One region of the Paraburkholderia sp. RL17-337-BIB-A genome, then DNA from elsewhere that is predicted to be linked to it. Evidence: riboswitches for the same ligand, from Rfam matches in the RefSeq annotation. Region 1 holds a riboswitch; each other region holds the start of a gene.
The links. Region 1 has a riboswitch for manganese ahead of P0D84_RS04170 (TMEM165/GDT1 family protein). Riboswitches for the same ligand answer to the same signal wherever they lie in the genome.
Positions count from the first base shown of each region.

Region 1 (8,043 bases):
CGATCATGAAGCGGTCCAGATCCAGTTCCAGCCCGAAGCGCGCCTCGTCCCAGCGGATCGAGTTGACCAGCGAATCCATTGCGTGACGGGTCTTGTCCAGATCGTGCGGCTCGACCCACACCTGCAGCAGTTTTTCCTTGCCCGAGCCGCTCTTCACGCGTTCTTCGAGTGCCACGAGCTTGCCCGCGACCAGCGCGAACAGATAGCTCGGCTTCCTGAACGGATCTTCCCAGCGCGCGAAATGGCGGCCGTCCGGCAAATCGCCTTCTTCGAGCAGATTGCCGTTCGACAGCAACACCGGATAATCAGCCTTGTTCGCGCGCAGTGTGACCGTGAAGGTCGCCATCACGTCCGGGCGGTCGAGAAAATAGGTGATGCGGCGAAAGCCCTCGGCCTCGCACTGCGTGAAGAAGTTGCCGCCCGAGACGTACAAGCCCGACAGCGTGGTGTTTTCCGCCGGATTGCAGATACTGGTGAGCGTGAGTTCGAAATTGTCGGGCACGTTGTCGAGCGTGAGACCGTGCTCGTGCGCATGCGCGTTGGCGAACGGGGCGCCGTCGATCGCGGCGCCGGCGAACTCGAGTTGTTCGCCCATCAGTTCGAGATTGGCGGCGCGGGACGCGTCCGGGTTGCGGCGCACACGCATCGTATTCCTGACGACGGTGCGTTCGGGGACCAGATCGAACTCCAGGGCGACGGTGTCGATCAGGAAGGCGGGCGGCGCGTAATCGGCGCGGCGGATCACATTGGGCGTTGCGGTATCGGCCATGGCGTTCTGTAGTGATGGGACTCGAGCCGTCACGCGTGCTCATGGCGCGCGAGCCGGGCTTGTCGAGCCATTGTACAAAGGCTCGGCGGATCGTGCGGGTCGAACTTTTTACCGAATCGCCAGGTCAGCGTATTATCGGGCGCCCGCGCGGCGACGGCTGCGCGCAAACGAACCCGGTCAAGACCGGCAATAACAGGCAACACGAGGTAGATCATGAAAATCGATCGATGGACCCGCCGCGCCACGCTGTTGCTGGCCACGCTGACGGTGCTGCTGTCCGGCTGCACGACCTACGTGACCACCGAGGTTACGGCGTTTTCCGACTGGAGCGGCAATGACGCTTCCCGTACCTACGCCTTCACGCGTGCAGCGGATCAGCAGAACAATCTCGAACTCACCACGTACGAACGCTTCGTCGGCAACGAACTCGCCACGCACGCGTTCCGTCAGGTCGACGCTTCACAGGCCCGCTATCTGGTCGGGCTGGCGTACGGGATTCGCTCGGACATGGTAACGGTCGCGCAGCCGGTGTATTACAACCCCTGGCCGGCACCGTACTGGGGTCGGCCGTTCGATCCGTGGGGCCCATGGGGCCCGTTCCCGACCGCGTACGTGAATCAGAGCTACCCGATTTTCACGCACCTGCTCGGCGTGCGGATCACCGAGCGTGCCAGCGGCAAGGAGGTCTATAACGTGACGGCGCGCAACGCGGGCGGCGAGCCGTCGCTGGTGAGGGCCATGCCGTATCTGGCACGCAGCGCGCTGGCCGATTTCCCGCTCGGCAACGGCGTGGTCCATACCGTGAAGATTCCCGTGGATACGAACGGCGGAACCTCGAATGAAGTGGCTACGATGGGTGCCGCACCCGCAGTGGCGCCGGCGGCAGCGTCCAGCGCGGAGGTCGTGCAGTAAGCGGTAAACCGTTGCATCGAACAGCAGACGTTGCGGCGCAACAAAAAACGGCCCGGCAGGTCATTCCTGGTGGGCCGTTTTGCTTCGCGAGCAACGCGCGCGCAGAGCGCTGCATGAGTGGGCTTGCTTAAATTCCCACGCCGAACAGCGCCATCGTCCCCAGAATCACGAACATCACCGCGGCGATGGCGTGCACGGTTCTGGTCGGAAGCTTGTGGGCGAAGCGGTCGCCAAGCAGGATCGCCGGTACGTTGGCGATCATCATGCCGAGCGTCGTGCCGGCCACCACGCCGAAGAAATCGTGAAAGCGCGCGGCGAGGGCGACGGTCGCAATCTGTGTCTTGTCGCCCATTTCCGCGAGGAAGAACGTCACCACGGTCGCGCCGAACACGCCGAAATGCGTGCGGTTGGTGTTGGCCTCTTCATCGTCGAGTTTGTCCGGCACGAGAATCCACAGGCCCATCGCAATGAACGACGCGGCCAATGCCCAGCGCATGATGGTCGGCGTGAGCAGCGAGCCGAGCCAGGCGCCGAGTGCGCCGGCGCAGGCGTGATTGACGAGCGTAGCGGTCAGTACGCCGAGAATGATCGGTATCGGCTTGCGATAGCGGGCGGCGAGGACGAGCGAGAGCAGTTGCGTCTTGTCGCCGATCTCGGCGAGCGTGACCGCTCCGGTCGAAATGAGAAAAGCTTGATTCACGGTGTTTTAGTTCCTCGGGCCGAGATGTGCACGAGCGACGACCCACGACACCGCCGGGCCCTGTTGCGGCGTGTGTGGATCATCGGTCTCGCCAGGCCAGAGGCTGCGGCTGCCATGGCCATAAAGGCCAAGTTTGTTGACAGGCGCCCCCGCGAGCCACACGTTCGACGCACCGTATGACAGCGGTGCGGACATGCCGCGGGGCGGCTACTCCCCAATGAGGGACGGAGTATAGCAGGCGTGGCCGCGCGTTACGCGCCAATTCCCGCCATGGTGTCGCTGCTCCCTGCGCAAATGGCATTGCGCTAAGCGCTCGTCAGTCGTGCCATGGGATTTGAACGCCACATGGGCGTATAACGCAGCGCATCACTCATCGGAAAGGCACCGAAGCCTTCAAATGTTCCGAAACGAAACACTATTCAGAAAGTTAAATGAAAGCATTTGCATCGACTTGTGGATACAACACCGCTCGGTTGGCCGGCAGAGCGCAGTGCGAGTGGCCTTCCAGCCCCATTCCGGATGCACCAGGTGCTACCGGGCCTGCATTGCGGCGTTGTCCAGTGATTCGTCGCACCTGCGATACGGATACAGATAGATACGTCTTTTGTGGCTGATTTAATCCAGAATATTCAGTATGATTCCGGCGACCATAGGGAGCCCGAGACAATCCTGCAGACAATTGGCAAAGGCGCCTAAATAACCGGGGCCAAGTGCCGTTAAATTGCTGAACCCTATATAAGAAGATTGGATTGACCCCCGGCTGGAGATTGCCGTTCCGCGCGGTGCGCACGCTGTGACGGCCAGGTATTCCGTCAGGCGCCCTCAGCCTCTCCTCGCTTCTACGCGCGAACACCGATATGCCCGATCTGCACTGGACCATTCCGGTCGCTCGCTGGTCTAGCTGGCCTGCTGCCGCAACTGCCGCACCCGACATCGGCTTTATCGAGCCGATCGTGCGTCGTCGCCTGAGCACTTTGTCCCGCGTTGCCCTGAAGGTCGCGCATGACTGTGTGGCGCAAGACGACATCCGGGTTGTGTTCGCCTCGCGTCACGGCGAATTGCGCCGTACAACTGAGATCCTCCACGCCATCAGCGCGGGCGAGCCAGTCTCGCCAACGGCCTTCAGTCTGTCCGTGTTGAACGCAATGACTGGCGTATTCGGCATCGCGCGCGGCGATCGTTCCGCCGCCAGCGCGATCTCGGCCGGTGCCGAGACGCTCGGCTACGCGTTGCTGGAGGCGTACGCGCAATACACCGCCCAGCCCGGCTCGCCGGTCTTGCTGGTGTACGCCGACGAACCAGCCGATCCGGCATACGGCACGATTGAAGACGAAGTGCAGGGCGGCGCGATCGCTATCCTGCTGGGCGGCGAAGCAGCGATGGGGCAACTCGTCTGCACGTTGTCGGGCGCAGGTGAACCGGAGTCAGCGAAGACCGCTGAGCAGGCAGGCCACGCAGGTGGAGCAGGTCACGCAGGTGAGGCAGGCGAGGCAAGCCACGCAGGTGAAGCAAACCACACAGGTAAGGCAAGCCACACAGGTGAAGCAAACCACACAGGCAAGGCCAGCCAAGCAGGCAAGCCAACCCTCGCAATCGAGCCAGGCGCAGCGCTCCCGGCCGCAAGCTTCGCGACCCAGACCCAGGCGCTGCTGCATTGTCTGGAAACGGGCAAGCCCGCCGTCTGGCGAGGCGCCGGCGCCGCCTGGCATTGGAGGTGGCATGAACGCGCGCCTTGATTACCTTTGGCGATTCTTCGCGACGGGCATGGCCTTCGTGGTGTTCGGCGTCTGCGGTCTGCTGTTTTCGGTATTGGTGTTCCCGCTCGCGTGGCTGTGGCCGCATCGTGCCTCGCGTCAGCTTGCGGTGACGACCGTGATCCACTGGTTTTTCCGTGCCCTGGTCGCGGTGTTGCAGCGCATCGGCGTGATGGAGCTCGAGGTGTCGGGCGCAGAGGCATTGCGCGCCGGCGGGCCGGCCATCGTGGTCGCCAATCACCCGACGTACCTGGACGTGATGGTGCTGTTGTCGCTTACGCCGCGTGCCTGTTGCGTGGTGAAAAACGCGCACTGGGGTAATCCCTGTTTCTGGGGAATCGTGCGTTCGGCGGAATATGTGAGCAATGCCGATCCCTCGGAGCTGGTCGAGGCCGGCGCGCGGCAACTCGCAGCGGGCTACACGATGATTATTTTTCCCGAAGGCACGCGCAGCCCAGCGCCGAACCGGCTGCACGCATTTTCACGCGGTTTCGCGCACATGGCGTTGAAGGTCGGCGCGCCGATCGTGCCGGTGCTGATGGATTGCGATCCGCCGGCGTTCACCAAGCAGATGCGCTGGTACGACGTGCCGGCGCGCGCTTTTCGCATACGTGTGAACGTGCTCGCGCCGTTTGGCGTCGAGCGGCTCCCGGACCACGATCCTTCACCGTCTCTCGCGGCGCGCAGCGTGACCAGCGCCATCGAAGCCCACATTACTCAGCACCTGTTCGACTATGGATTCTTTAAAACTGGAAATTAAGCAGCTCCTTATCGAAGCCCTCGATCTGGAAGACCTGAGCCCGGCCGATATTGACGACGACGCGCCGTTGTTCGATACCGACGGCATCGGTCTCGACTCGATCGACGCGCTCGAGATCGGCATCGTGCTGCGCAAGCAATATCAGCTGACGATTGCCGCGAACGACGAACGCACCCGCGATCACTTCCGCTCGATCAGCACGCTGGCCGCGCTGGTAGCGAGTCAACGCGAAGCGGTGCATGCTGTGAACGAAACCACAAAAAAGGGGGATTAATCGTGTCCGAGGCAGAGATTCTTGAACGCATCCGCGCCATCTTCAAAGAGAACTTCGCGATCGAGCCCGAACGTGTGACGCCCGACGCGCATCTCTTCGAAGACCTCGATCTCGACAGCATCGACGCCGTCGACCTCGCGATCAAACTGCAGGAAATGACCGGCCGCCGTATCAAGCCGGAAGAATTCAAGTCGGTGCGCACGGTCGGCGACGTGATCGGTGCGGTTGAGTCCCTGCTGGCGGCACAAGGCTGATGCCATCCGTGCGCTCGCGAATGAAAGCGGCGGCGAGCCAGCCCGGTGAGGCGCAGCCTGGCACAGAACGCCACTGGGCCAAAACGGTGGTGCAGGTCCTGTTGAAACTCGCGTACCCCGCGTTGATTCTGTGTGCCTGGCGCTGGGACACGCCGCGCTACGTCGGCTGTATGTTGTTTGTCATTTTGTGGCTGCAACGCTGGGCCGGCAGCGGTCCGGTCGCGACTTCGCTGCGCCGGCTCTCCACGATCGACTGGACCGTGGTCGGCTTGCTGAGCTGCGCCTCGGCGGCCATCGTGTTCACCAACAGCGAGTTGCTGTTGCGCCTCTATCCGTCGCTCGTCAATCTGGGTCTGCTGATCGCGTTCGGCGCGACGCTCGTGCGCGGGCCGTCGATGATCGAAAAATTCGCCCGGCTGGGTAATCCGAATCTGTCGCCGGGCGCCGTGCGCCATACGCGGCGCGTGACCCAGGTGTGGTGCGTATTCTTTGCGCTGAACGGCGCTTTCTCTGCTTACACGGCGCTGTACTGGAGCCGCGCAAGCTGGTCGCTCTATAACGGCGCGATCGCGTATGGGCTGATCGGCGTGTTGCTGGTGGCCGAGGTCATCTGGCGTTATCTGGTGGTGCTGCCGCGAGCCGCGCGTTCGGAGGCGGCATGATCGCGTTGCATGAGCTGTTGTTGGCGGACCGAGAGGCTTCCGCCATGAATGCACCGGTATGCCGGGATGGCGCGACGGTACTCGATCGCGCTGCGTTTCGCGCGCGCGTCTCGGCTTTGGTCGCGTTGATGCGAACGCAAGATGCGCAACGTTACGCGTTATGTATCGACGATCCGTTCGATTTCGCCTGCGCGCTATTTGCATTGTTCGCGTGCGGCAAGGAGCCGGTGATTCCGGCCAATGCGACGCCGGGCTATCTCGCCGATCTTGCCGATGCGTACGACGCCGTGCTGACCGACGCCGACCTGGCGCGTGGCGTGCGCGACGCCGGCGCGGATGCTGACGACAAACAGGACAAACCCGAGCGAGGCACCTCCCACACGATCGATCCGCAAGCCCCGTTGACGCTCTACACGTCGGGCAGCAGCGGCACACCCAAGCCGATCCGCAAGACCCTCGCGCAATTCAATGCCGAAGTGCACACGCTCGAAAAGCAGTGGGGCGCGCTGGTCGGCGACGCGACGATGCTCGCGAGCGTGCCGCATCATCACATCTACGGTTTGCTGTTTCGCGTGTTGTGGCCGCTTGCCGCGGGCCGTGCGTTCGAGCGCGCGATCAGCATCGAGCCTTTGCATTTGCAAGCGCAGATACAAGCGCAGAGCGAGCAATGCGGCGCCACGGTGGTCGTCTCCACACCCGCGCAATTGTCGCGTTGGCCCGCGTTGCCTGGCTTCGCCGCGTTGACGCCGGCGCCGCGCGCATTCTTTTCTTCAGGCGGCCCACTCGCCGCGGAAGCCGCGCAAGAATACGCAACAGCCTATGGCGCCGCGCCGATCGAAATTTACGGCAGTACGGAAACCGGCGGCATCGCGTGGCGGCGTCAGGATCAGACCGATGCCTGGCAGTCCGTGACCGGCATCGAGATACGCTGCGACGAAGACGGCGCGTTAAACGTTCGCTCGCCGCATCTCGATCACGACGGTTGGCATCGTACTGACGACAAAATCGCGGTCGATGCCGACGGCCGCTTTCGCCTGCAAGGCCGTCTCGATCGCGTGCTCAAGCTGGACGGCAAGCGCGTGTCGCTGCCGGAGCTCGAAGCGCGGCTGGCGTTGCATCCGTATGTCGCCCAGGCGGCGATCGTGCCGCTGGCAGGCGCCTCGCGCGAGCGCGTCGGCGCCGTGGTGGCGCTGACCGAAGCGGGCAGCGAGGCATTGCGCGGCGAAGGCCGCGTGCTGCTCGCGAAAACCCTGCGCCGGCATCTCGCCGCGTATTTCGACCTGGTCGTGCTGCCGCGTCATTGGCGTTTTCGCCTCACGTTGCCGTTCGACGCGCGCGGCAAACTGCCGGTGGCCGCTGTTGCGGCGGCCTTCGAGGCACGCGCGGACGGTGTGGAAGTGCTCGCCGAAGCCCGCAGCGCCGACACGCTGCACTACGAGCTGCGCGTGCCGCCGGCACTCGTGCATTTCGCCGGCCACTTCCCCGGTCTGCCGATTCTGCCGGGGGTCGTCCAGGTGCACTGGGCGATGCATCTGGCCACCGAACACGTGCCCGCCGTGGGCGCGTTGGCATCGATCGACCGGCTCAAGTTCATGGCGCCGGTGCCGCCGGGCGCGGTGCTGAATCTCACGCTCGCCCACGACGCCGAGCGTCGGCGCGTGCAGTTCGCGTACCGCTTGAGCGACCGTGAATGCGCGTCGGGCGTGATCGTGTATCGGGAGCCTGCGTGATGAGCTTCGCCCCGTGCATCGTCATTCCGATTTACAACCACAAGGACGCGATTGGCGCGACCGTCGCCCATCTCGCGGTGCACGGCTTGCCGATCTTTGTCGTCGACGACGGCAGCGATGAAGCGACCCAGCAGGTGCTCGCCGGGTTGGCGCGGCAGTACGCCGGGCAGCTCACGCTGCTGCGGTTGCCGGTCAACGGCGGCAAGGGCGCCGCTGTGATGGCGGGAC
Region 1 is NZ_JARESY010000001.1:875,941-883,983, forward strand. Features, by position in the region: gene pepN (aminopeptidase N) at 1-769, opposite strand, end outside; gene P0D84_RS04160 (hypothetical protein) at 799-984, opposite strand; gene P0D84_RS04165 (DUF4136 domain-containing protein) at 983-1,681, shown strand; gene P0D84_RS04170 (TMEM165/GDT1 family protein) at 1,809-2,381, opposite strand; yybP-ykoY riboswitch at 2,431-2,609, opposite strand; gene P0D84_RS04175 (beta-ketoacyl synthase chain length factor) at 3,239-4,117, shown strand; gene P0D84_RS04180 (lysophospholipid acyltransferase family protein) at 4,101-4,895, shown strand; gene P0D84_RS04185 (phosphopantetheine-binding protein) at 4,870-5,169, shown strand; gene P0D84_RS04190 (acyl carrier protein) at 5,172-5,423, shown strand; gene P0D84_RS04195 (COG4648 family protein) at 5,423-6,085, shown strand; gene P0D84_RS04200 (ApeI family dehydratase) at 6,082-7,815, shown strand; gene P0D84_RS04205 (glycosyltransferase family 2 protein) at 7,815-8,043, shown strand, end outside.

Region 2 (8,043 bases), on a different contig from region 1:
CCGGCGAGCAAAAGCACCAGAGCGGGAAGTATTGACCGTGTTCCAGGCGCCCTTCTCATAGGACGTATCCTTCCCTACGATGGCGGCAACCCGCCCGGTGACATGCCGCCGCGCCCGGTGACATGCCGCCGCGCCCGGCGTCTCGTCGTCAAGTCGTTTCGTCCTTCGAGTGACGATGCCGTCTTGCTGCCGACTGATACCTACTTGTCGCCGCTGCCGAGCTCGCTGTGCTTGTGCGAGTGCGTCGCGCCGTGAACCAACTCGTAGTGCGCACCCTTGCCGCTGCGCGTTGGGGGGTAAATGCTCGCCTTCGACACACGTCACTTCGAAGCCGGCACCGGCGCCGCCTTCTTTCACCACCTTGTAGATCCCAGACGCCTGAACCTTCTCGCCGGGTCTGTGCTGTTCGGCCATGTCACGCTCCTTCGGTTTGCCTTTCGACAAGCAAGCGTTGTTCCCGCCTCGCCATTCGCAGCGTAGGTCAGCGAAGCGCGCCGCGAATGTTCGCGCGAGGCCCGCAGCCGTGCCCCGGCTTCGCTCCCCGAAAGTCTCTGTTCGACCCCACAAGAGACCTTCGATCTCACATCGCGAACGTCTTTTGCCACGCCGGTGTGGCAAACGCGGATTCGAGCGTCAAATCGTCCGAGTCCTTCGATCTTTTGGCGGATGCAGGTATGCCGAGGATGAAACTATCGCTGGAGGGTCTATTGTGAAAAGACCACCGAAGGCGGTCATATTTTCGTGACTTGAGTACTGCCCGCAATCGGCGCAGCGTGTCGCAGCACTTCTATTTTTAACTGGGGCGCACAATGGGCATCTCAATCGGAACATGGTTCGTAGCTGACTCGAAAGAAAACGAAACCGCATTCCCGCAAGTTGGAGAGCGCTCCTCAACGCTCGCTTTTCAGGACGTCTACTGGCGCTGCGTTGCGTGTTTTTACGTCACGAGTGTTGCAAATAATCCGCGCGCAAGGCACGTCTTCTATACAAACACCCATATTAGAAGTGTCGATGGTTTTGACATGCAGGCTCTGTTTGATCGACTTGGTGTGGAAGTTATCCAGCTTCCTGTCACCTACAGGCTCCCGCGAGATAAAGCTAAATTTTGGGGAAATCAGTTTTACATTCTGGACGTTATTAAACACATTGCCGGAAACGCGTCCACGGAAAAATTCATCATTCTTGACAGCGATTGCGTTTGGAATTCAAACGTAGAAAAGCTAAGCGACACTATCGATGAATTTGGATGCATTACCTATACGCTTGGCAATGAAGTGCACGAAATAAATTCGGCCATAAATGGTATTACGCGGCAGCAGATGAGGGCGGCCCTTAATGACTGGCAAAACATAAAAATCAAGCCGGGCGAGGATGAGCGTGTTGAATATAACGGTGGCGAACTGTTCGCTGCTACGCACTCCGAATGCAAGATTCTTGCTTCCATGATCGACAGCCTGTGGCAGTGGCAATCTGGACAACCAAACATAATTGGGTTTCTTGAGGAGGCTCATTTCCTCAGCATCTTATACGCGGCTCGCGGATACAAAAACTTCACTGCAAATCCGTTTATAAAGCGGATGTGGACAACATTCAAGGTCAACAACATCGAGAAGAAGGATCTCGAAATTGACATCTGGCATTTGCCTGCCGAAAAGAAAAGCGGGTTTCGTGCAGCGTTTCGACAACTTGTGGATGGCAAATTGCCAGACGACCCAGCCCGTTTGAGAACTTATTTTGCCCGCACTATGGGAATTCCTCGGCGCACCGCAGCAAAGTTCGTCGCGGATGCCTCGCGGAAGATAAACGAAAAGGCGCTTGCTCTCCTCGGTGCAAGATTGGCTTAGGAACCAATAACTCGAAGTCGCCCCGCGAGAATGCCTGTTACTGCTGACCCGTCACATGAAAGTAATAGGTACCGGAATAGCTGCCGGATGATGGGTATGCCGTAGATGTTTCCCGACAGGGTGCCAGATTCGAGCGGTGCAACAATCGTGGAATCGACCGTCCGCAACTGACCGAGGCCGTGTGGAAACTGTTTTCTTTTCACTGAAACTCATCTCGCCAGCCCGACCAAGCAAGTTTGGTAATTCCGGCCCGCGCTAACGTAACGTTTCGAGCGTAAAAGGCCCCTCCGGGCCTTAGGTTCCATTCATCTTCATCGCCTTTATTGCCGACGCTGCAAGGCGTCGAGTATGTGTTCGTGTTCCCATCGTCGGATACGGCGGTAATCGTTGGGTGAGCATCGCTCCTTGAGTGGGCAACGCGGACAGGCGCTGGGCCAGTACACCTGCAGCGTCATCCCGTTTTCAATGGTCGTGAATCGACGGATTGCGCGCTCGCCGGCGGGGCATCGATACTCGTCGTTCCTTGCGACGTAGACGAAGTCCCACTTGGTAAAGAGCCCGTCGATGGCCACCGTGTCGCTGGATAGCAGCTTCAGTCCGCGACACAGCTCGATGAAACGACGGCATACGTTGCGAATGGCCGAGCCGTTGTCGCGGCGAAAGTCTGCTAGACGGCACGCGGTTCAAATACCCATAGACGTAGATCTTGAGCATCACGCCTGGGTGGTAGGACGGGCGGCCGGTGACTGCGGGAGTGATACCGTTGAAACCGAGTTCCGCAAGGTCCAGTTCATCGACGAAGGCATCTATGACCCGGACTGGATCGTCCTGTCCGATATAGTCGTCGACGCATTCGGGAAGTAGTGCGACCTGCTTGCGGTCATCGCCTTCAACGAATCGCTCCATGAGACAACCGATCTCAGTGCGTTGATTCAGTTTAGGCGATCAATGCGTTTTCACACAGCCTCGACCGGGTCCGGTCATCCAGCGGCGCAATGCTAGTGGCTGTTCCTGGCCGAGTCCTGTCTCATGCAATCGGCATACACCTCTTCAAGCTCGCTGAAGCACGACGTCTTCGAACCGAGGCTGCTGGAGCAGATCGCCGCGCTCAATCGACTCGACGAGCTCGTCAGACACCTTGAGGTCTTGGAGCAAAACCGGCTATGTCATGCGAGTTTCATTACCTAAACCTTTCTTTGATGGTACGCTGAGGCCTGTCTTTGGGGAGTAGCCGGCTTCTACCCAGAAGCGCCTGCGCCAACATCCTCGGTCGCACAGACCGTGGTGCAGGTAGCCCTTTGGTTGGCAAGACCATCGACACACCTCGCGACCGGTCGGGCGCGGCGGTGTGTCGCGGTTTTCCGCCCGACCACGACTCACTTCTCTTATGAATCCCGTCGCAACGCTTTTCCTCGCTTTTGCAATGTCGACCGATGCCTTTGCAGCAGCAATTGGCAAAGGGGCCACTCTTCATCGCCCTCACTGGCGCGAAGCTCTGCGGACCGGCATCATCTTCGGTGTCATCGAAGCGTTGACGCCTTTGGTTGGCTGGTTCCTCGGGCGAGCCGCGGCCCAATATGTCTCCGCCTGGGATCACTGGATCGCGTTCACACTGCTTTTTGTTCTCGGGGCCCGCATGGTCTTCAACAGCTTTTCCGTCAAGGAAGCCGAGGAGACGAAACCGGCCGCTCATTCGTTCTGGTTGCTCGCGCTGACCGGCTTTGCCACAAGCATTGATGCGATGGCGGTTGGCGCTGGCCTTGCCTTTGTGAACGTCAACATCTATTCCACTGCTGCTGCAATCGGCCTTGCCACAACGCTCATGGTCACGATCGGTGTCCTACTTGGCCGTGTCATTGGTCACGTCGTAGGCAGGCGCGCAGAACTGGCGGGCGGTGTCGTGCTCATCGGCATTGGTTGCGCGATTCTGGTCGAGCACCTGCAGCTGTTCTGAAGATCCTCCCCCTTCAATCGAGTGCATATCAACTCGCCCAGGCGAGCTTTCATTCCCAACCCGTTACCTCCTGTTTCATGACACAAACCCGTCCCACAGATAAAACAAGCGGCCGTCCAAGCAACATCGCCGAACACATCCTTGAGCAAGGCATCTTTCAGAGCCGCTGGCTGCTTGCGCCAGTCTATGTCGGGCTTGCTCTGAGCCTTATTCTCATCCTGATCAAGTTCGGCCAGGAAAGCTGGGAGATGGCCCGACATGCTCTGTTCATTAGCGCTGACGACACCATTCTCGGCATTCTGTCGCTCATTGATCTTTCGCTTATGGGCAACCTGCTGCTCATGATCATGTTCGGCGGTTACCAGAACTTTGTGTCCAAACTCGAACTTGGTGGCCACGAAGACACTCCCGAATGGATCGGGCATGTGGGCTTCAGTGATCTGAAGCTCAAGCTGATGGCGTCAATCGTAGCCATCTCGGCAATTGAGGTCTTGAAGGCTTTTATGAAGATAGGTAGCGTGAGCAATCGTGAACTCGCCTGGGGAATCGGTATCCACATGACGTTCGTCGTCTCTGCTGTCCTGCTAGCGTTGATGGATTTGCTGATGGCGCGGGCGCGGAAGCACTCCCGGACGTCCTAGCTCTGCTGGACGGGACGGGCATGTCGCTCGCCCCGTGACGGCCGCAATAGCCAATGTCGAAAATTGGCCAATTTGCTCGTGCTGTGCTTCGCGCGATTCCATCGGAACGCCCCGCGTGATCTGCGAACGGCCGCCGTACGGCCTGAGTCCTGCCATTCAATGAGAGACACTCCCGTGCAGCGGGAACTAAATTTCCCACAAGGCCGCAGGCGCACGGTCCTCCCGGCGGAAGGCGCCAAATGGGACACGAAAACGGAAGTAAATTTTGGGAAATGCCGCAGATCTTGACGATCGAAGACGAACCGCGTCGTCGACCGTCAAGCATTGGACGCATCCGCTTTCGGTTTCCCGCCGCGGAAACTCCTGCCCGCATCGGCAAGGCTCGCGCCTCAGTGATGAACGGGCCGCACCGGTGATCCGATTGGCCGAATCACTGCGCCGCTCGCGCCTGGATTCTTCGCGGACGAAGTCGTTTCATGTGGACTGGTTGCGCAGTCGTACCCGTCCATTTGTTCATCGATGACAAAGTCTGCGACTCTCATCGCGTCCATCGAGTTGCCGTCCACGTCGTACCACTCGCGAATCGCGCGATTGACTTTGTGCGGCGACAGCAAGTAGTACGGCGTCGTTCTCGGTGATCTTGCCTTCAAGATCATCTGCTAGCTAATCCGCAACACGTAGAGCCGCGTCGATTAGATTGCTGTCGTCAATCAAGTCCGTCAATACCGCATGGACCACTGCGAGGCAGGCATCTTTGCGTGCAAGTGCGATATCTGTCATGAGGTTCTCCAGAGTCGAGGTGACAGGTTAGCGAACTTTGGCGGTCGCGTCATAGAACAAAGCGAACGCTACTCGGCCATCACTGCGACGAGTACGGCAACGGCGATATCAGGCGAAAACACAATTTACTCCGAGTTCGCCCCCCCTGCATATCGAATGCGCCCCCGGCGAAGCCGCCACAGCATTGCGGCGCTGTCGGGCACTTTGTAGTGCAAAACGGAGCGACTCCCAAACGCGCGTCGCCTTCTCCGCGCGAAATACTTCATCGGTCTAAGTCCACCTTTTTCCTCACGTCCACGTCCGCCCCACCGACAAAACCGGTACGGTAATTGTCAACGATCGGGGGCGTCGACGTCGAACGGTTGTTCTTTGCCGGCTACGGTCGTACGTATCCAACGCGGGCGACCCTTACGGAAATTTAATAAGCGAGCGAGAGCGTCGGACGCCGGCTCCAGATCGGATCGCCCTCACGCTGATCCCGCCCGCGCAAATCATCGTCGGAACCGCGGGTGTTCCAGCGCCAACTGCAAGCGGTGAGCTTGGTCGAGATGGAAAATAAAAGACGGGCGAGACCGGACGAGCAGCGCCTTTAACTCCGCGTTCGTCGTGGACCGAATGAAGGTGTTTACCGATTTGACCAGTTGTTGCAGGGAGATCACTTCGCGATCAAGGTACGCCTGATCGAACTCGTGAGCTTCGACTGCGTTGAGCCTCACAAGGTCGTCGTAGCTCTGCTGCGTCAGCGCATCGCTAATCCCGCTTCGTTGTGGAGTCGCCGCGAGTCTCTGCATCAATCCGGCGGTTTCCTGGTTGACCAGTCCATGCTCGTCAACCATCCGACTCGCGAAGATTTGTACGCTTCTCGACTGCGTTCTGCGCAAGGCTGTTTGGCCGGCCGCGATTTCCGCCTGATTCGCCACAAGGATGATGCCGACGATTTGTGCGTCGGTCAGACGCGCCTCCTGGCCAAATGCGCAAATCGTCGATGCGAGGAACAGCAACAGCGCTCCAGCGGTACGTTTAACGTTCATTGCTCCCCCCCGATTCGCGTTCCGGTCCTTGACTCACCGTTCACTGAGCGCGTCTACAACACAGTATACATACTACGCTTCCTCGATGGCTACATACGCTTGACGATGCCCGTCGAGGTCACGCATCCGGCCGAATTCATCGAGTTGAGGTGCCAGCAGCAGATGCAGACTTCTTGATGGTAACGTCCTCGGCGACGCGAAGATGACCACGGCGCTGCTCGACCGGCTCACGCACCACTGTCACATTGTAGAAACCGGCAACGATAGCTATCGTTTCAGGAACAGCATGACACAACCTGAAAAGGAGAGAAAACGAACCCCGAAACACCCAACCTGAAACCCCAAAACTGGATCAAAGGGTGGGTCAGTATTCGATGCAAATCCTGGGTCAAGATTCAGCGCAAATCAACAAGCGGTGCCCCAGTATCGACTGGTCGGCTCTGCAAATATCAAAATCCGGCTTCTTATTCCTAGGACTACAAATTTTTTGTGCATAAACGCAGAAACCCCACCTTTTGGGGGTGGGGTTTCTGTTACTGCAGGGGAGCCTGACGATTACCTACTTTCACACGGGAATCCGCACTATCATCGGCGTGGAGTCGTTTCACGGTCCTGTTCGGGATGGGAAGGGGTGGGACCGACTCGCTATGGTCATCAGGCATGACTTGTTGTCGCACTGCTCGTGGAGCAGTACAACCAATCTGGAAGAAGTAGTTTCTGGTGATGCTCACCAGGGGTAAAGCTGTTGGGGTTGTGTTGTTTCTGGCACAACACGTGATCTCAACCGTGGCGTAGTAAAACACACCGGTTATAGGATCAAGCCTTACGGGCAATTAGTATCAGTTAGCTTAACGCATTACTGCGCTTCCACACCTGACCTATCAACGTCCTGGTCTTGAACGACCCTTCAAGGGGCTCGAAGCCCCGGGGATATCTCATCTTAAGGCGAGTTTCCCGCTTAGATGCTTTCAGCGGTTATCTCTTCCGAACATAGCTACCCGGCGATGCCACTGGCGTGACAACCGGTACACCAGAGGTTCGTCCACTCCGGTCCTCTCGTACTAGGAGCAGCCCCCTTCAAATATCCAGCGCCCACGGCAGATAGGGACCAAACTGTCTCACGACGTTTTAAACCCAGCTCACGTACCTCTTTAAATGGCGAACAGCCATACCCTTGGGACCGGCTACAGCCCCAGGATGAGATGAGCCGACATCGAGGTGCCAAACACCGCCGTCGATATGAACTCTTGGGCGGTATCAGCCTGTTATCCCCAGAGTACCTTTTATCCGTTGAGCGATGGCCCTTCCATACAGAACCACCGGATCACTATGACCTGCTTTCGCACCTGCTCGACTTGTCGGTCTCGCAGTTAAGCACGCTTATGCCATTGCACTATCAGCACGATTTCCGACCGTACCTAGCGTACCTTCGTACTCCTCCGTTACACTTTGGGAGGAGACCGCCCCAGTCAAACTGCCTACCATGCACTGTCCCCGATCCGGATCACGGACCAAGGTTAGAACCTCAAACAAACCAGGGTGGTATTTCAAGGGCGGCTCCACGCAGACTGGCGTCCACGCTTCAAAGCCTCCCACCTATCCTACACAGACCGGTTCAAAGTCCAATGCAAAGCTACAGTAAAGGTTCATGGGGTCTTTCCGTCTAGCCGCGGGGAGATTGCATCATCACAAACACTTCAACTTCGCTGAGTCTCGGGAGGAGACAGTGTGGCCATCGTTACGCCATTCGTGCAGGTCGGAACTTACCCGACAAGGAATTTCGCTACCTTAGG
Region 2 is NZ_JARESY010000004.1:729,239-737,281, reverse strand. Features, by position in the region: partial or broken gene P0D84_RS48355 (hypothetical protein) at 201-414, opposite strand; gene P0D84_RS48350 (hypothetical protein) at 810-1,844, shown strand; partial or broken gene P0D84_RS48345 (transposase) at 2,402-2,750, opposite strand; yybP-ykoY riboswitch at 3,055-3,220, shown strand; gene mntP (manganese efflux pump MntP) at 3,232-3,798, shown strand; gene P0D84_RS48335 (TIGR00645 family protein) at 3,876-4,439, shown strand; gene P0D84_RS48330 (DUF4142 domain-containing protein) at 5,711-6,220, opposite strand; partial or broken gene P0D84_RS48325 (ATP-binding protein) at 6,432-6,587, shown strand; rRNA gene rrf (5S ribosomal RNA) at 6,797-6,909, opposite strand; rRNA gene P0D84_RS48315 (23S ribosomal RNA) at 7,063-8,043, opposite strand, start outside.
Region 2: another riboswitch for manganese. It lies ahead of mntP (manganese efflux pump MntP); the one in region 1 lies ahead of P0D84_RS04170 (TMEM165/GDT1 family protein).

Region 3 (8,043 bases), 870 kb from region 1:
CGGCGGTGCCGTGGCGCCTTACGACACATCGATGAATTCCTGTGATCAGGAGTACATGATGACCGATCCTGCGAGCGCCGAATATTATTGCGGTCCCGGCCACGCGCACCCCGTGCACGAAGGAGGCTTTCCCGGTTTTGTCGAGATCTACCACTTTCACCATCAACTCGCTGGCGGAGGCGGCGGTGGCAGCACGCCTCGGGGCGGCGGCGCATAGGGCTGGCCCCCGGGCGCGACCATCATGTGCCCGCGAACCGGGACGCGATCGCCGGCGGCATACATGCACTGAAGGTACGCATAGTCGTAGCGGCGCTGCACTTCGTAGGCCGAGCCTTGTGCGGCGCTCGTGCCAACCATGCTCCCGACTAGCAAGCCGACACCCGCGCCCACGGCCGCGCCGGCGCCTCCATTGAACGCCGCACCCGCAGCCGCGCCGAGCCCCGTTCCAATGGCGGCGCTGCCGACCGCGCTCGCGGTTGCCGCCTGGTTGGCCGACACGCCACCCACCTGGTTGAACGCAAATTGCCGGCATGAGGCGTCGTCTGCGCGGAACTGGTCGAACGTCTTTCCGGTGCCGGGCAACGAGCCGCATACAGGGAAAGTTGGGCTAGCGCCGATGCATGCCGCCGAACCCATGCATGCCGCCGACTCCCCTCGTCCCACCGAATCCCCTCATCCCACCGAAACCACGCATACCACCGCCGGGGAACGGGCCGCGATGAAAGCCCGTGCCGATTGGAGCGAAGTGATCGTGACCAAACTGATGAAAGTGGTTGAAATGATGAAAGTGATGGAAATGGTCGACAAAGATCAGGCTCACGCCGCCGCCAATGAATATCGGCGGCCCCCACCACCAGGCGTCGGGATAGGGATAGGCTGCGACGGGGTACCACGGCACGCTGCCATCCTGGCTTTGCACAATCTGCCAGGTCCCATCACTTTGCAGGCACGCACGTCCGACGACCTGCTGCATCGTCCCATCGATTTCTGCCTGCCCGACAACGGCGCGGCAATTCGCGCTGTCGACCGGCACCGGTTGCTCGTCGTAGGTTTGCGCGAGTGCAGGCGCGGCGAAGCCGAGACATGCGAGCAATGTCCCGAAACGAAGCAGTTTGTCCATGATGTATGGCCACATGAATCCCCGACGTTTTCGACGTCGTGTCGTCGGCGTCGCCCAGCACATCGGTGTGCTGGCGCAAGTTCACGGCGCGGGCCTAGCCGCGATAGGCCTCGCCGCTCAGGACCGCTCAGGACGTGGTTGCACGACGAGTAAACGATGGAGCGCACCGGCTTATTCCAGCACCGTGCGTGCAACGTGGACCGTGCCAGGGAAGGTGTGACGGGGTGAGCGGTAGATCAGCGTTGGCGGAGGTGACAACGGTTCCTGGCGGCTGCGGCGCCCGCCCTGCAAAAAATGCTGGAACACTTGAGTCTCCTTTGTCACAAGAGACTTCGCCAGATAATTGGGGCGTTATTGATCGAAACAGTGCCCATAACGAAAGTGCGGGCATGCCGATTTTTCAGCGCTCTTCAGAGCGTTGTTTGTCTAACGAATTGGTGGAGCGGTCCGGCGCGCTGACGCGGTGCAAATCTCAAGGCACTCGCCGGAGACGGCATACGCCTTGAACGGACGAAGCAACCTCTCGAATTAGAACAGCGGGTGCGCTTGCGGGTACAGCGCGGTCCTGAGGGCGAGCACACCGAGGACAACGAAAATGATGGCGGCCAGAATGTGGACCGCCTTTGTTGGCAGGCGGTCGGCGAACGTGTGTCCCAGGTAGATGACGGGCACATTTGCCAACATCATGCCGAGCGTCGTACCCGCGACGACCCCGAAGAACTCGTGGAATCGCGCAGCGAGAGCAATGGTGACGATTTGGGTCTTGTCGCCCATCTCAGCGAGAAAGAATGTGAGCGCGGTTGTGCCGAACACACCCATCGAGTTTTTCGCCAACACCGTATCAGCGTCGTCCAGCTTGTCCGGAATGAGAATCCACACTGCCATCACCGCGAACGACGCGACTACCGCCCAATTCAGAATTCCCGGACTCAGCACGCTCGCAAGCCACGCGCCGAGTGCGCCGGATGCACTATGGTTGATGATGGTAGCGGCAAAAACACCAAGGATGATGGGAATGGGCTTGCGATATCGCGCTGCCAATACCAGGGACAGGAGTTGAGTCTTGTCGCCAATTTCGGCAAGGCCGACCACGCTGGTCGAAACAAGGAAGGATTGCATGGGTTGTTGTACCCGAGCCGCGCTGAAAGAACGCAATGACGCGCATTCCGGCGACCCGGTCCGGTCGGAATGCGTGTCATCGGTCTTGCCAGGCACTTAGCTGCGCACGCCATAGCGGGTCTCTCGACTCGCCAAGTATGTTGACGTGCGCCTTCGAACATCGCGTTCGAGGCGGCTACTCCCCAATGAGCAGGCGCGATTCTATCGCGCCGTGTGTTACGAGAGGCAAGTCATCACGCCGGAAGCTCGTGGCGTTCAGCAGATATTCCATTCGGAGCGGTCACCGGCTGGCATTGGGGGAGACCGGCTTTGTTTCGCCGCGAAGGGCGTCCCGGTCAGGTCAAGGCCCCGTTGGCATTTCTCTGTTCGCCGGCTAGCCGCCCGGAGCAGCTTGTCCCGAACCCGTTTGTACAAGCCAGTGCCAGTCGCGTGCTCCGTGCTCCGTGCTCCGTGCTCCGTGCTCCAGATATTCAGGGCCCGGTAACGGACAGATAAGCGGCGACCTGCTCGATCTGCGTGTCATTCAGCGTAGCCGCTACCGCCGTCATTGTTCCAGCTTTCGGAGGTGAGGCTTTTGCGCGCGCCTGGAATTCGTGCAGCCGGGCGACGGTAAAAGCGGCGGGCTCGCCTGCGATAGTGGGGAAGCGCGCGCCATCGCCCTTGCCGCCCGCGGCGTGGCAACTGAAACATGCCAGTACGCTCGTGCCCGCTCCCACTTCGGCAAGTTGCTTGCCGGCCGCGACGAGCTCCGGCGCTGGCGGCTGTGAAGCTTTCACAAGCGGCGGATGCTGGTTCGAGAAGAAGACCGCGAGAGCTCGCATGTCGCTGTCCGACAGGTTCTGAGCGACCGCCTGCATCTGAGGGCTGACACGCGTGCCGGCCTTGAACATCGACAGCGCGTGTGCAAGGTACTCCGGATTCCTGCCTGCCAGCCGCGGCATGCCCATTTCACTTCCGGCACCCAGCGCACCATGGCATGCTACACATGTCGCAATCGACGGACCCTGCGCAACGTTGTTTGTACTTGCGGTCGCAGCCTGACTCTGGGCGAAGCATAGGCTCGCGAACGCGCCAAGCGACGCCACCAAACCTACTTGCGCGCCGCGCGAAAGGACGTGTCGAAGATATGAACCCACCTTCTCGTGCCGCCCATGCTCTGCGCGAGTCCTGTTGTCCGAATTGCGTACATTGAATCGCTTGATGATGTCGAGCATCTGATCTTCCACTTGAGGTTTGCATCAGTGTGTCGATGGTCAACCGGCGGGTGAATTTGGTTCTATCGATAACGCTCATTGAAGATCGCTATGAAGTCTCAGGGATTGAGCATGCGTAAGGATTTGAGCCTCGATAAAGACGATCGGTGAGTATGTCCGATGACAAAACTGTAATCGGACCGCAACGTAACGGTTATCCAGCCGGCCCTCTTCTCCCGCGATAAATCGAGTCGACACTTTCATTTCGCCTCGAAGGACTTCTTTGTAAAGTGCACAGACAACTCAAGAGCGAAACCTGAAGTTTGCCTGGAATTTAGGATGGTACGAGTGGTGCGAAGAGCGTTGTCACGTTGAAGTGCCGGCAGCGCAGTAGCGCAAAGGAAGCACATCTGCTCAGAAAGCGGACGGAACTTGAGTGACCGCAGTGAAGCGATGCCATGGCGCAAAACGTTCGCCGCGTTGTTTGCGGTCGAGGGCGTCGCGCAGCAGATGGCGCTTCAGGGCCACGACGGCGCGTGCGAACGTGTGGGATGTCAATTCTGCGTCAAACTGATTCATACGGTGACACGTGCCGGATACGTGCTTGAGCTAAAGAAAACTGGCTAATGCAGACCCGGTCAATCCCATAGGGACTGCGGTCTCATTCTCGTCTTCCGTCGCACTTTGACGGTAACGTTCGACAACGAAGTCGACAAACCTTCTGCGTGGCAGCGCCATATGCGATTGTCCCGAGTAAAGAATCCATACGGTCCGCTCATTGCCGCACAATTCGACATGCGTCAGCAGCGGCCGTAATGTGCCATCCGACAACTCGCTTTGAACGAGCGGCTTTGACAGGCGCGCTATACCGAGGCCAGCCTGCACCGCGCGCTTCACCAGAAGCGGACTCTGCATGTTCAGGATAGGTCGCATCACCACGCGCTGGGTGCCGTGTTTGCCGCGGAACTCCCAGTAACGGCCAGGGGCGTCCGATGTCACGAGTACATCATGCGAAGAGAGCTCCAATGGTGTTCGCGGTGGGCTTCGACGAGACAGGTACGCGGGGCTCGCGACAATCACATCCTGTGTCTGCACGAGCGGACGGCACACCAGCGACGGATCGCGCAAGTGGCGCTCTATGCTGAAGCAAATGTCGAAATTCGCCACGGTGACATCTGCCATGTCATCGAATACCGTCAATTCGAACTGCATGCGTGGGTCTTGCAGCCGATAAGCCGCTAGTACCTCCAGCAAATCGGTAGTGGCATAAGAAGAACACGACGCAATGCGTAGAGATCCTCCAGAGGGGCCCGCGGCTATTGCCATGCACTCGTCCATCGCGCAGAGATGGCTTAGCAATTCTCCGCAATGCTCCGAGTACAATTGGCCCGCAGTCGTAAGTGATACGCGGCGTGTAGTCCTGTTAACCAGCCGAACACTGAGGTGTTGCTCAAGTACTGCCACGCTGCGCGTAACCACCGAGTTTGAGATACCAAGCTGTTTGGCAGCTTCCGCGAAGTTCAAACACTCGGCGACCTTGGCGAATATACGAATTGCGGCTAATTGATTCATGGCGTCGTCCTGCGGCAGTCAGGGATTTTCACGACGACTCCGTGCGGGAGACATGGGCAGGCGAAAGAACGAGACCACTTGTCCGGCTGCTCTGCCGAACTCGTTCAACGGATCCTATTGTTATAGGCGCACCTTGACCTGACTCTTACCCCAGGATTACGGTTTTGTTATCTTGACGACAAGCCGCTACCACGCGCACTCCAGATTGATTCCTCTCAGTGAAATCAGTGCGTCGCACCCACTTTCCTAAGTGCTGCCATTGCCGCCGTATTGCCTTGCGCTCGAACCGTCGCAAGCGCAGTGTTTCCCCGTGCGTCCTCATGATCCGGATCCGCGCCATGTGCGATCAGGTCATCGAACAGGCTAAAGCGTCCAAACAGCGCGGCGAAAGCAAGTGCGGTTTCGCCCGCATTATTGGTTGCGTTAACGTCGCAGTGCGTTTGCAAGAGCGTCCTTGCTATGTCGAGCTGACCTTTGTAGATGACGCCCATCAAAGCTGTATTGCCATTATGGTCTGCTGCGCACGCATTCGCGCCGGCGGCCATCAGCTTGTCGACCGTATCAGGATGATTGTCGTAGGCGGCAAGAATCAGCGCTGTGTAGCCGCTCGAATTGGCGCTTTCGATGGGATAACCCGCCTTGAGCAAAGCATCGAGAATGTCCCATCGTCCTTCTCGTGCAGCGTTAAACCATTCGCGGTCGTATTGATGCGCTTCGACGCGCTGGTTCGCTCCCGGTTGCGGGACAGGCATGACTTCCGATGCGCATCCGGCCAACAACATGGCACATGCAGCCACGCCAGCGATGGAAGCCCATGCAAAACCAAAGTTTCTACGCTGCTTCATACAAGGTACTTCCGTGAGACGAGGCACGCCGGATGAACGGCGTGCCTCTTGTTACAGTGGCGACTAAAGGCGTATCAAGTGCGCCTGAAATCACTCATCGGACAGCTTCGCCGACAAGGCCTTCACCTTCGAGCCGTCCGCGTTCAACGCCCGAATCAGGCGAGCACCCAGGTCGGGATCGGCCTTGTTGAAGTAAGACAGCATCGTGTACTTGTTGTCTTCATTCGTGACATGGCTCAGGTCGCCGGACAGCGCAGTGACGAGATCGCCCTTGCCTTGGTCGGTAAGACTTTCGAAATACTGACCCGCTTGCCGGAAGTTCTGCTTCTTGTGAATGGCGATCTGTTGCGTTGTTCCGGACAATGGCGTCTGCACGTACTTGTATTTCGGGTCCTGGCTCAGCTCGCTAATCCCCGACGGCTCATAGTTGACCTCGCCGGTACGACCGCTCGCGTTCATTTTCCCGTCCTGATTGTTGTTGTGGACTTCAACCAGCGGCCGGTTGATCGGAAGCGAATTGAAATTCGCACCCAACCGGTACATTTGCGTATCGGCGTATGCAAACAGACGACCCTGGAGCATCCGGTCTTCCGACGGTTCAATGCCAGGAACCAGTCGGGACGGCGCGAACGCGGACTCTTCGGTGGACTCGAAGTAGTTGTCGGGCACGCGGTTCAGCGTCATCGTGCCGACCTTGCGCTCAGGTACGCCGAGCCATTCCTTGGTGTCGTCAAGCGCATCGTAAGAGAACTTGTTCAGATCCGACGGCTTAAGAACCTGGATATACAGATCCCACTTCGGGAAATCGCCCTTACGGATCGCGCCGTAGAGATCGTTGGTCATCAGGTTCCAGTCCGAGCCAATAGATGCGGCGATTTCGCCGGGACGCAAATCCTTCTTGCCCTGATCGCTGACCCAGTGGAACTTGACGTAGTGCACCTCGCCCTTCGCATTCACGAACTTGAAAGCATGCACGCCAAATCCGTCCATGTGCCTGTAAGAATCGGGCATGCCGTCGTCGCTATAAAGATGCGTGAGCATATTCGTCGCCTCGGGCGAATGCGCAAAGAAATCAAAGGCCAGATTGGCGTCCTGGACCCCCGTGACCGCGCTGGGTTTGTTAGCGTGGACGAAGTCAGGGAACTTGATCGCGTCGCGGATGAAGAACATCGGCCAGTTAATGCCGACCATGTCCCAATTGCCTTGCCCGGTGTAGAACTTGATCGCGAAACCGCGGGGATCGCGCGCTTGTTCAGGAGATCCGCGGTAGCCCATCACCGTTGAGAACCGCACGAATACTGGCGTTTTACTGCCCGGCGAGAAAACCTGCGCTTTTGTCAGGTCGGATATATCGGCGCTTGGAACGAATTCGCCGAAGGCGCCTGTGCCTCGCGCATGCACGACACGTTCCGGAATACGCTCGCGATCAAAACGCTGCAGCTTTTCGATCAGATGCGAATCCTGCAATAGCACGGGACCTTCAGGACCCGCCGTTTCCGAATTCTGATTGTCTCCAACGGGAGATCCATTGTCGCGGGTCATGTCGGCTGCAAAGACAGGCGGCAACATCGTGGCGCTCAAGACAACGGACAGAAGCGTTTTTTTAAAGGCTTTAGTTGCAAGTTGCATATTGTTTCCTGGCATCAGTTACTACTCAAGACATCGCTAATCGGGATTGCATGCTATGTCGATGCCTTTGAGCGGTCCAATCGCCATTCCTAATGCACGCGATAGTCATGCCTTGGGAATGCGCGTGTGTGACAGATCTTGCGGATATCAGTGCAACGAACTGAACCGTCCCGGGAACTCGTGCGACCGCACGGCGGCAGTATGCCAATGGTAAGGAAACGGTTAGCCCGGGTTCTGACATTTGCCGGGAGAGAAGAAACTCGGGGGAACGTCATTGACATACACGTTGTGAATTTCGTCCGCGTACAATCATTCGATGTCTTTCCGAGGGCCCGACGGCACAAGTGATGTTTGACAAGCCAACACTGGACACTAACGAACGCCCCGCCTATCTCGCGTTGACGGAGGAGCTGATCCGCTACGATACGACGAGCAGCCGTTCGAATCTCGGCCTGATCGAAGCGATCCGGGACCGCCTTCGAGCCCATCACATAGAAACGCTGCTGGTCTATGACCGGGCCAGGCAAAAAGCAAATCTGTTCGCGACACTACCGTCCTTTAACGG
Region 3 is NZ_JARESY010000001.1:1,746,104-1,754,146, reverse strand. Features, by position in the region: gene P0D84_RS07970 (YMGG-like glycine zipper-containing protein) at 163-636, opposite strand; gene P0D84_RS07965 (hypothetical protein) at 608-1,120, opposite strand; gene P0D84_RS07960 (TMEM165/GDT1 family protein) at 1,649-2,239, opposite strand; yybP-ykoY riboswitch at 2,254-2,435, opposite strand; gene P0D84_RS07955 (c-type cytochrome) at 2,710-3,453, opposite strand; gene P0D84_RS07950 (hypothetical protein) at 3,847-4,011, opposite strand; gene P0D84_RS07945 (LysR family transcriptional regulator) at 4,042-5,004, opposite strand; gene P0D84_RS07940 (ankyrin repeat domain-containing protein) at 5,229-5,756, opposite strand; gene P0D84_RS07935 (catalase) at 5,940-7,478, opposite strand; gene argE (acetylornithine deacetylase) at 7,826-8,043, shown strand, end outside.
Region 3: another riboswitch for manganese. It lies ahead of P0D84_RS07960 (TMEM165/GDT1 family protein); the one in region 1 lies ahead of P0D84_RS04170 (TMEM165/GDT1 family protein).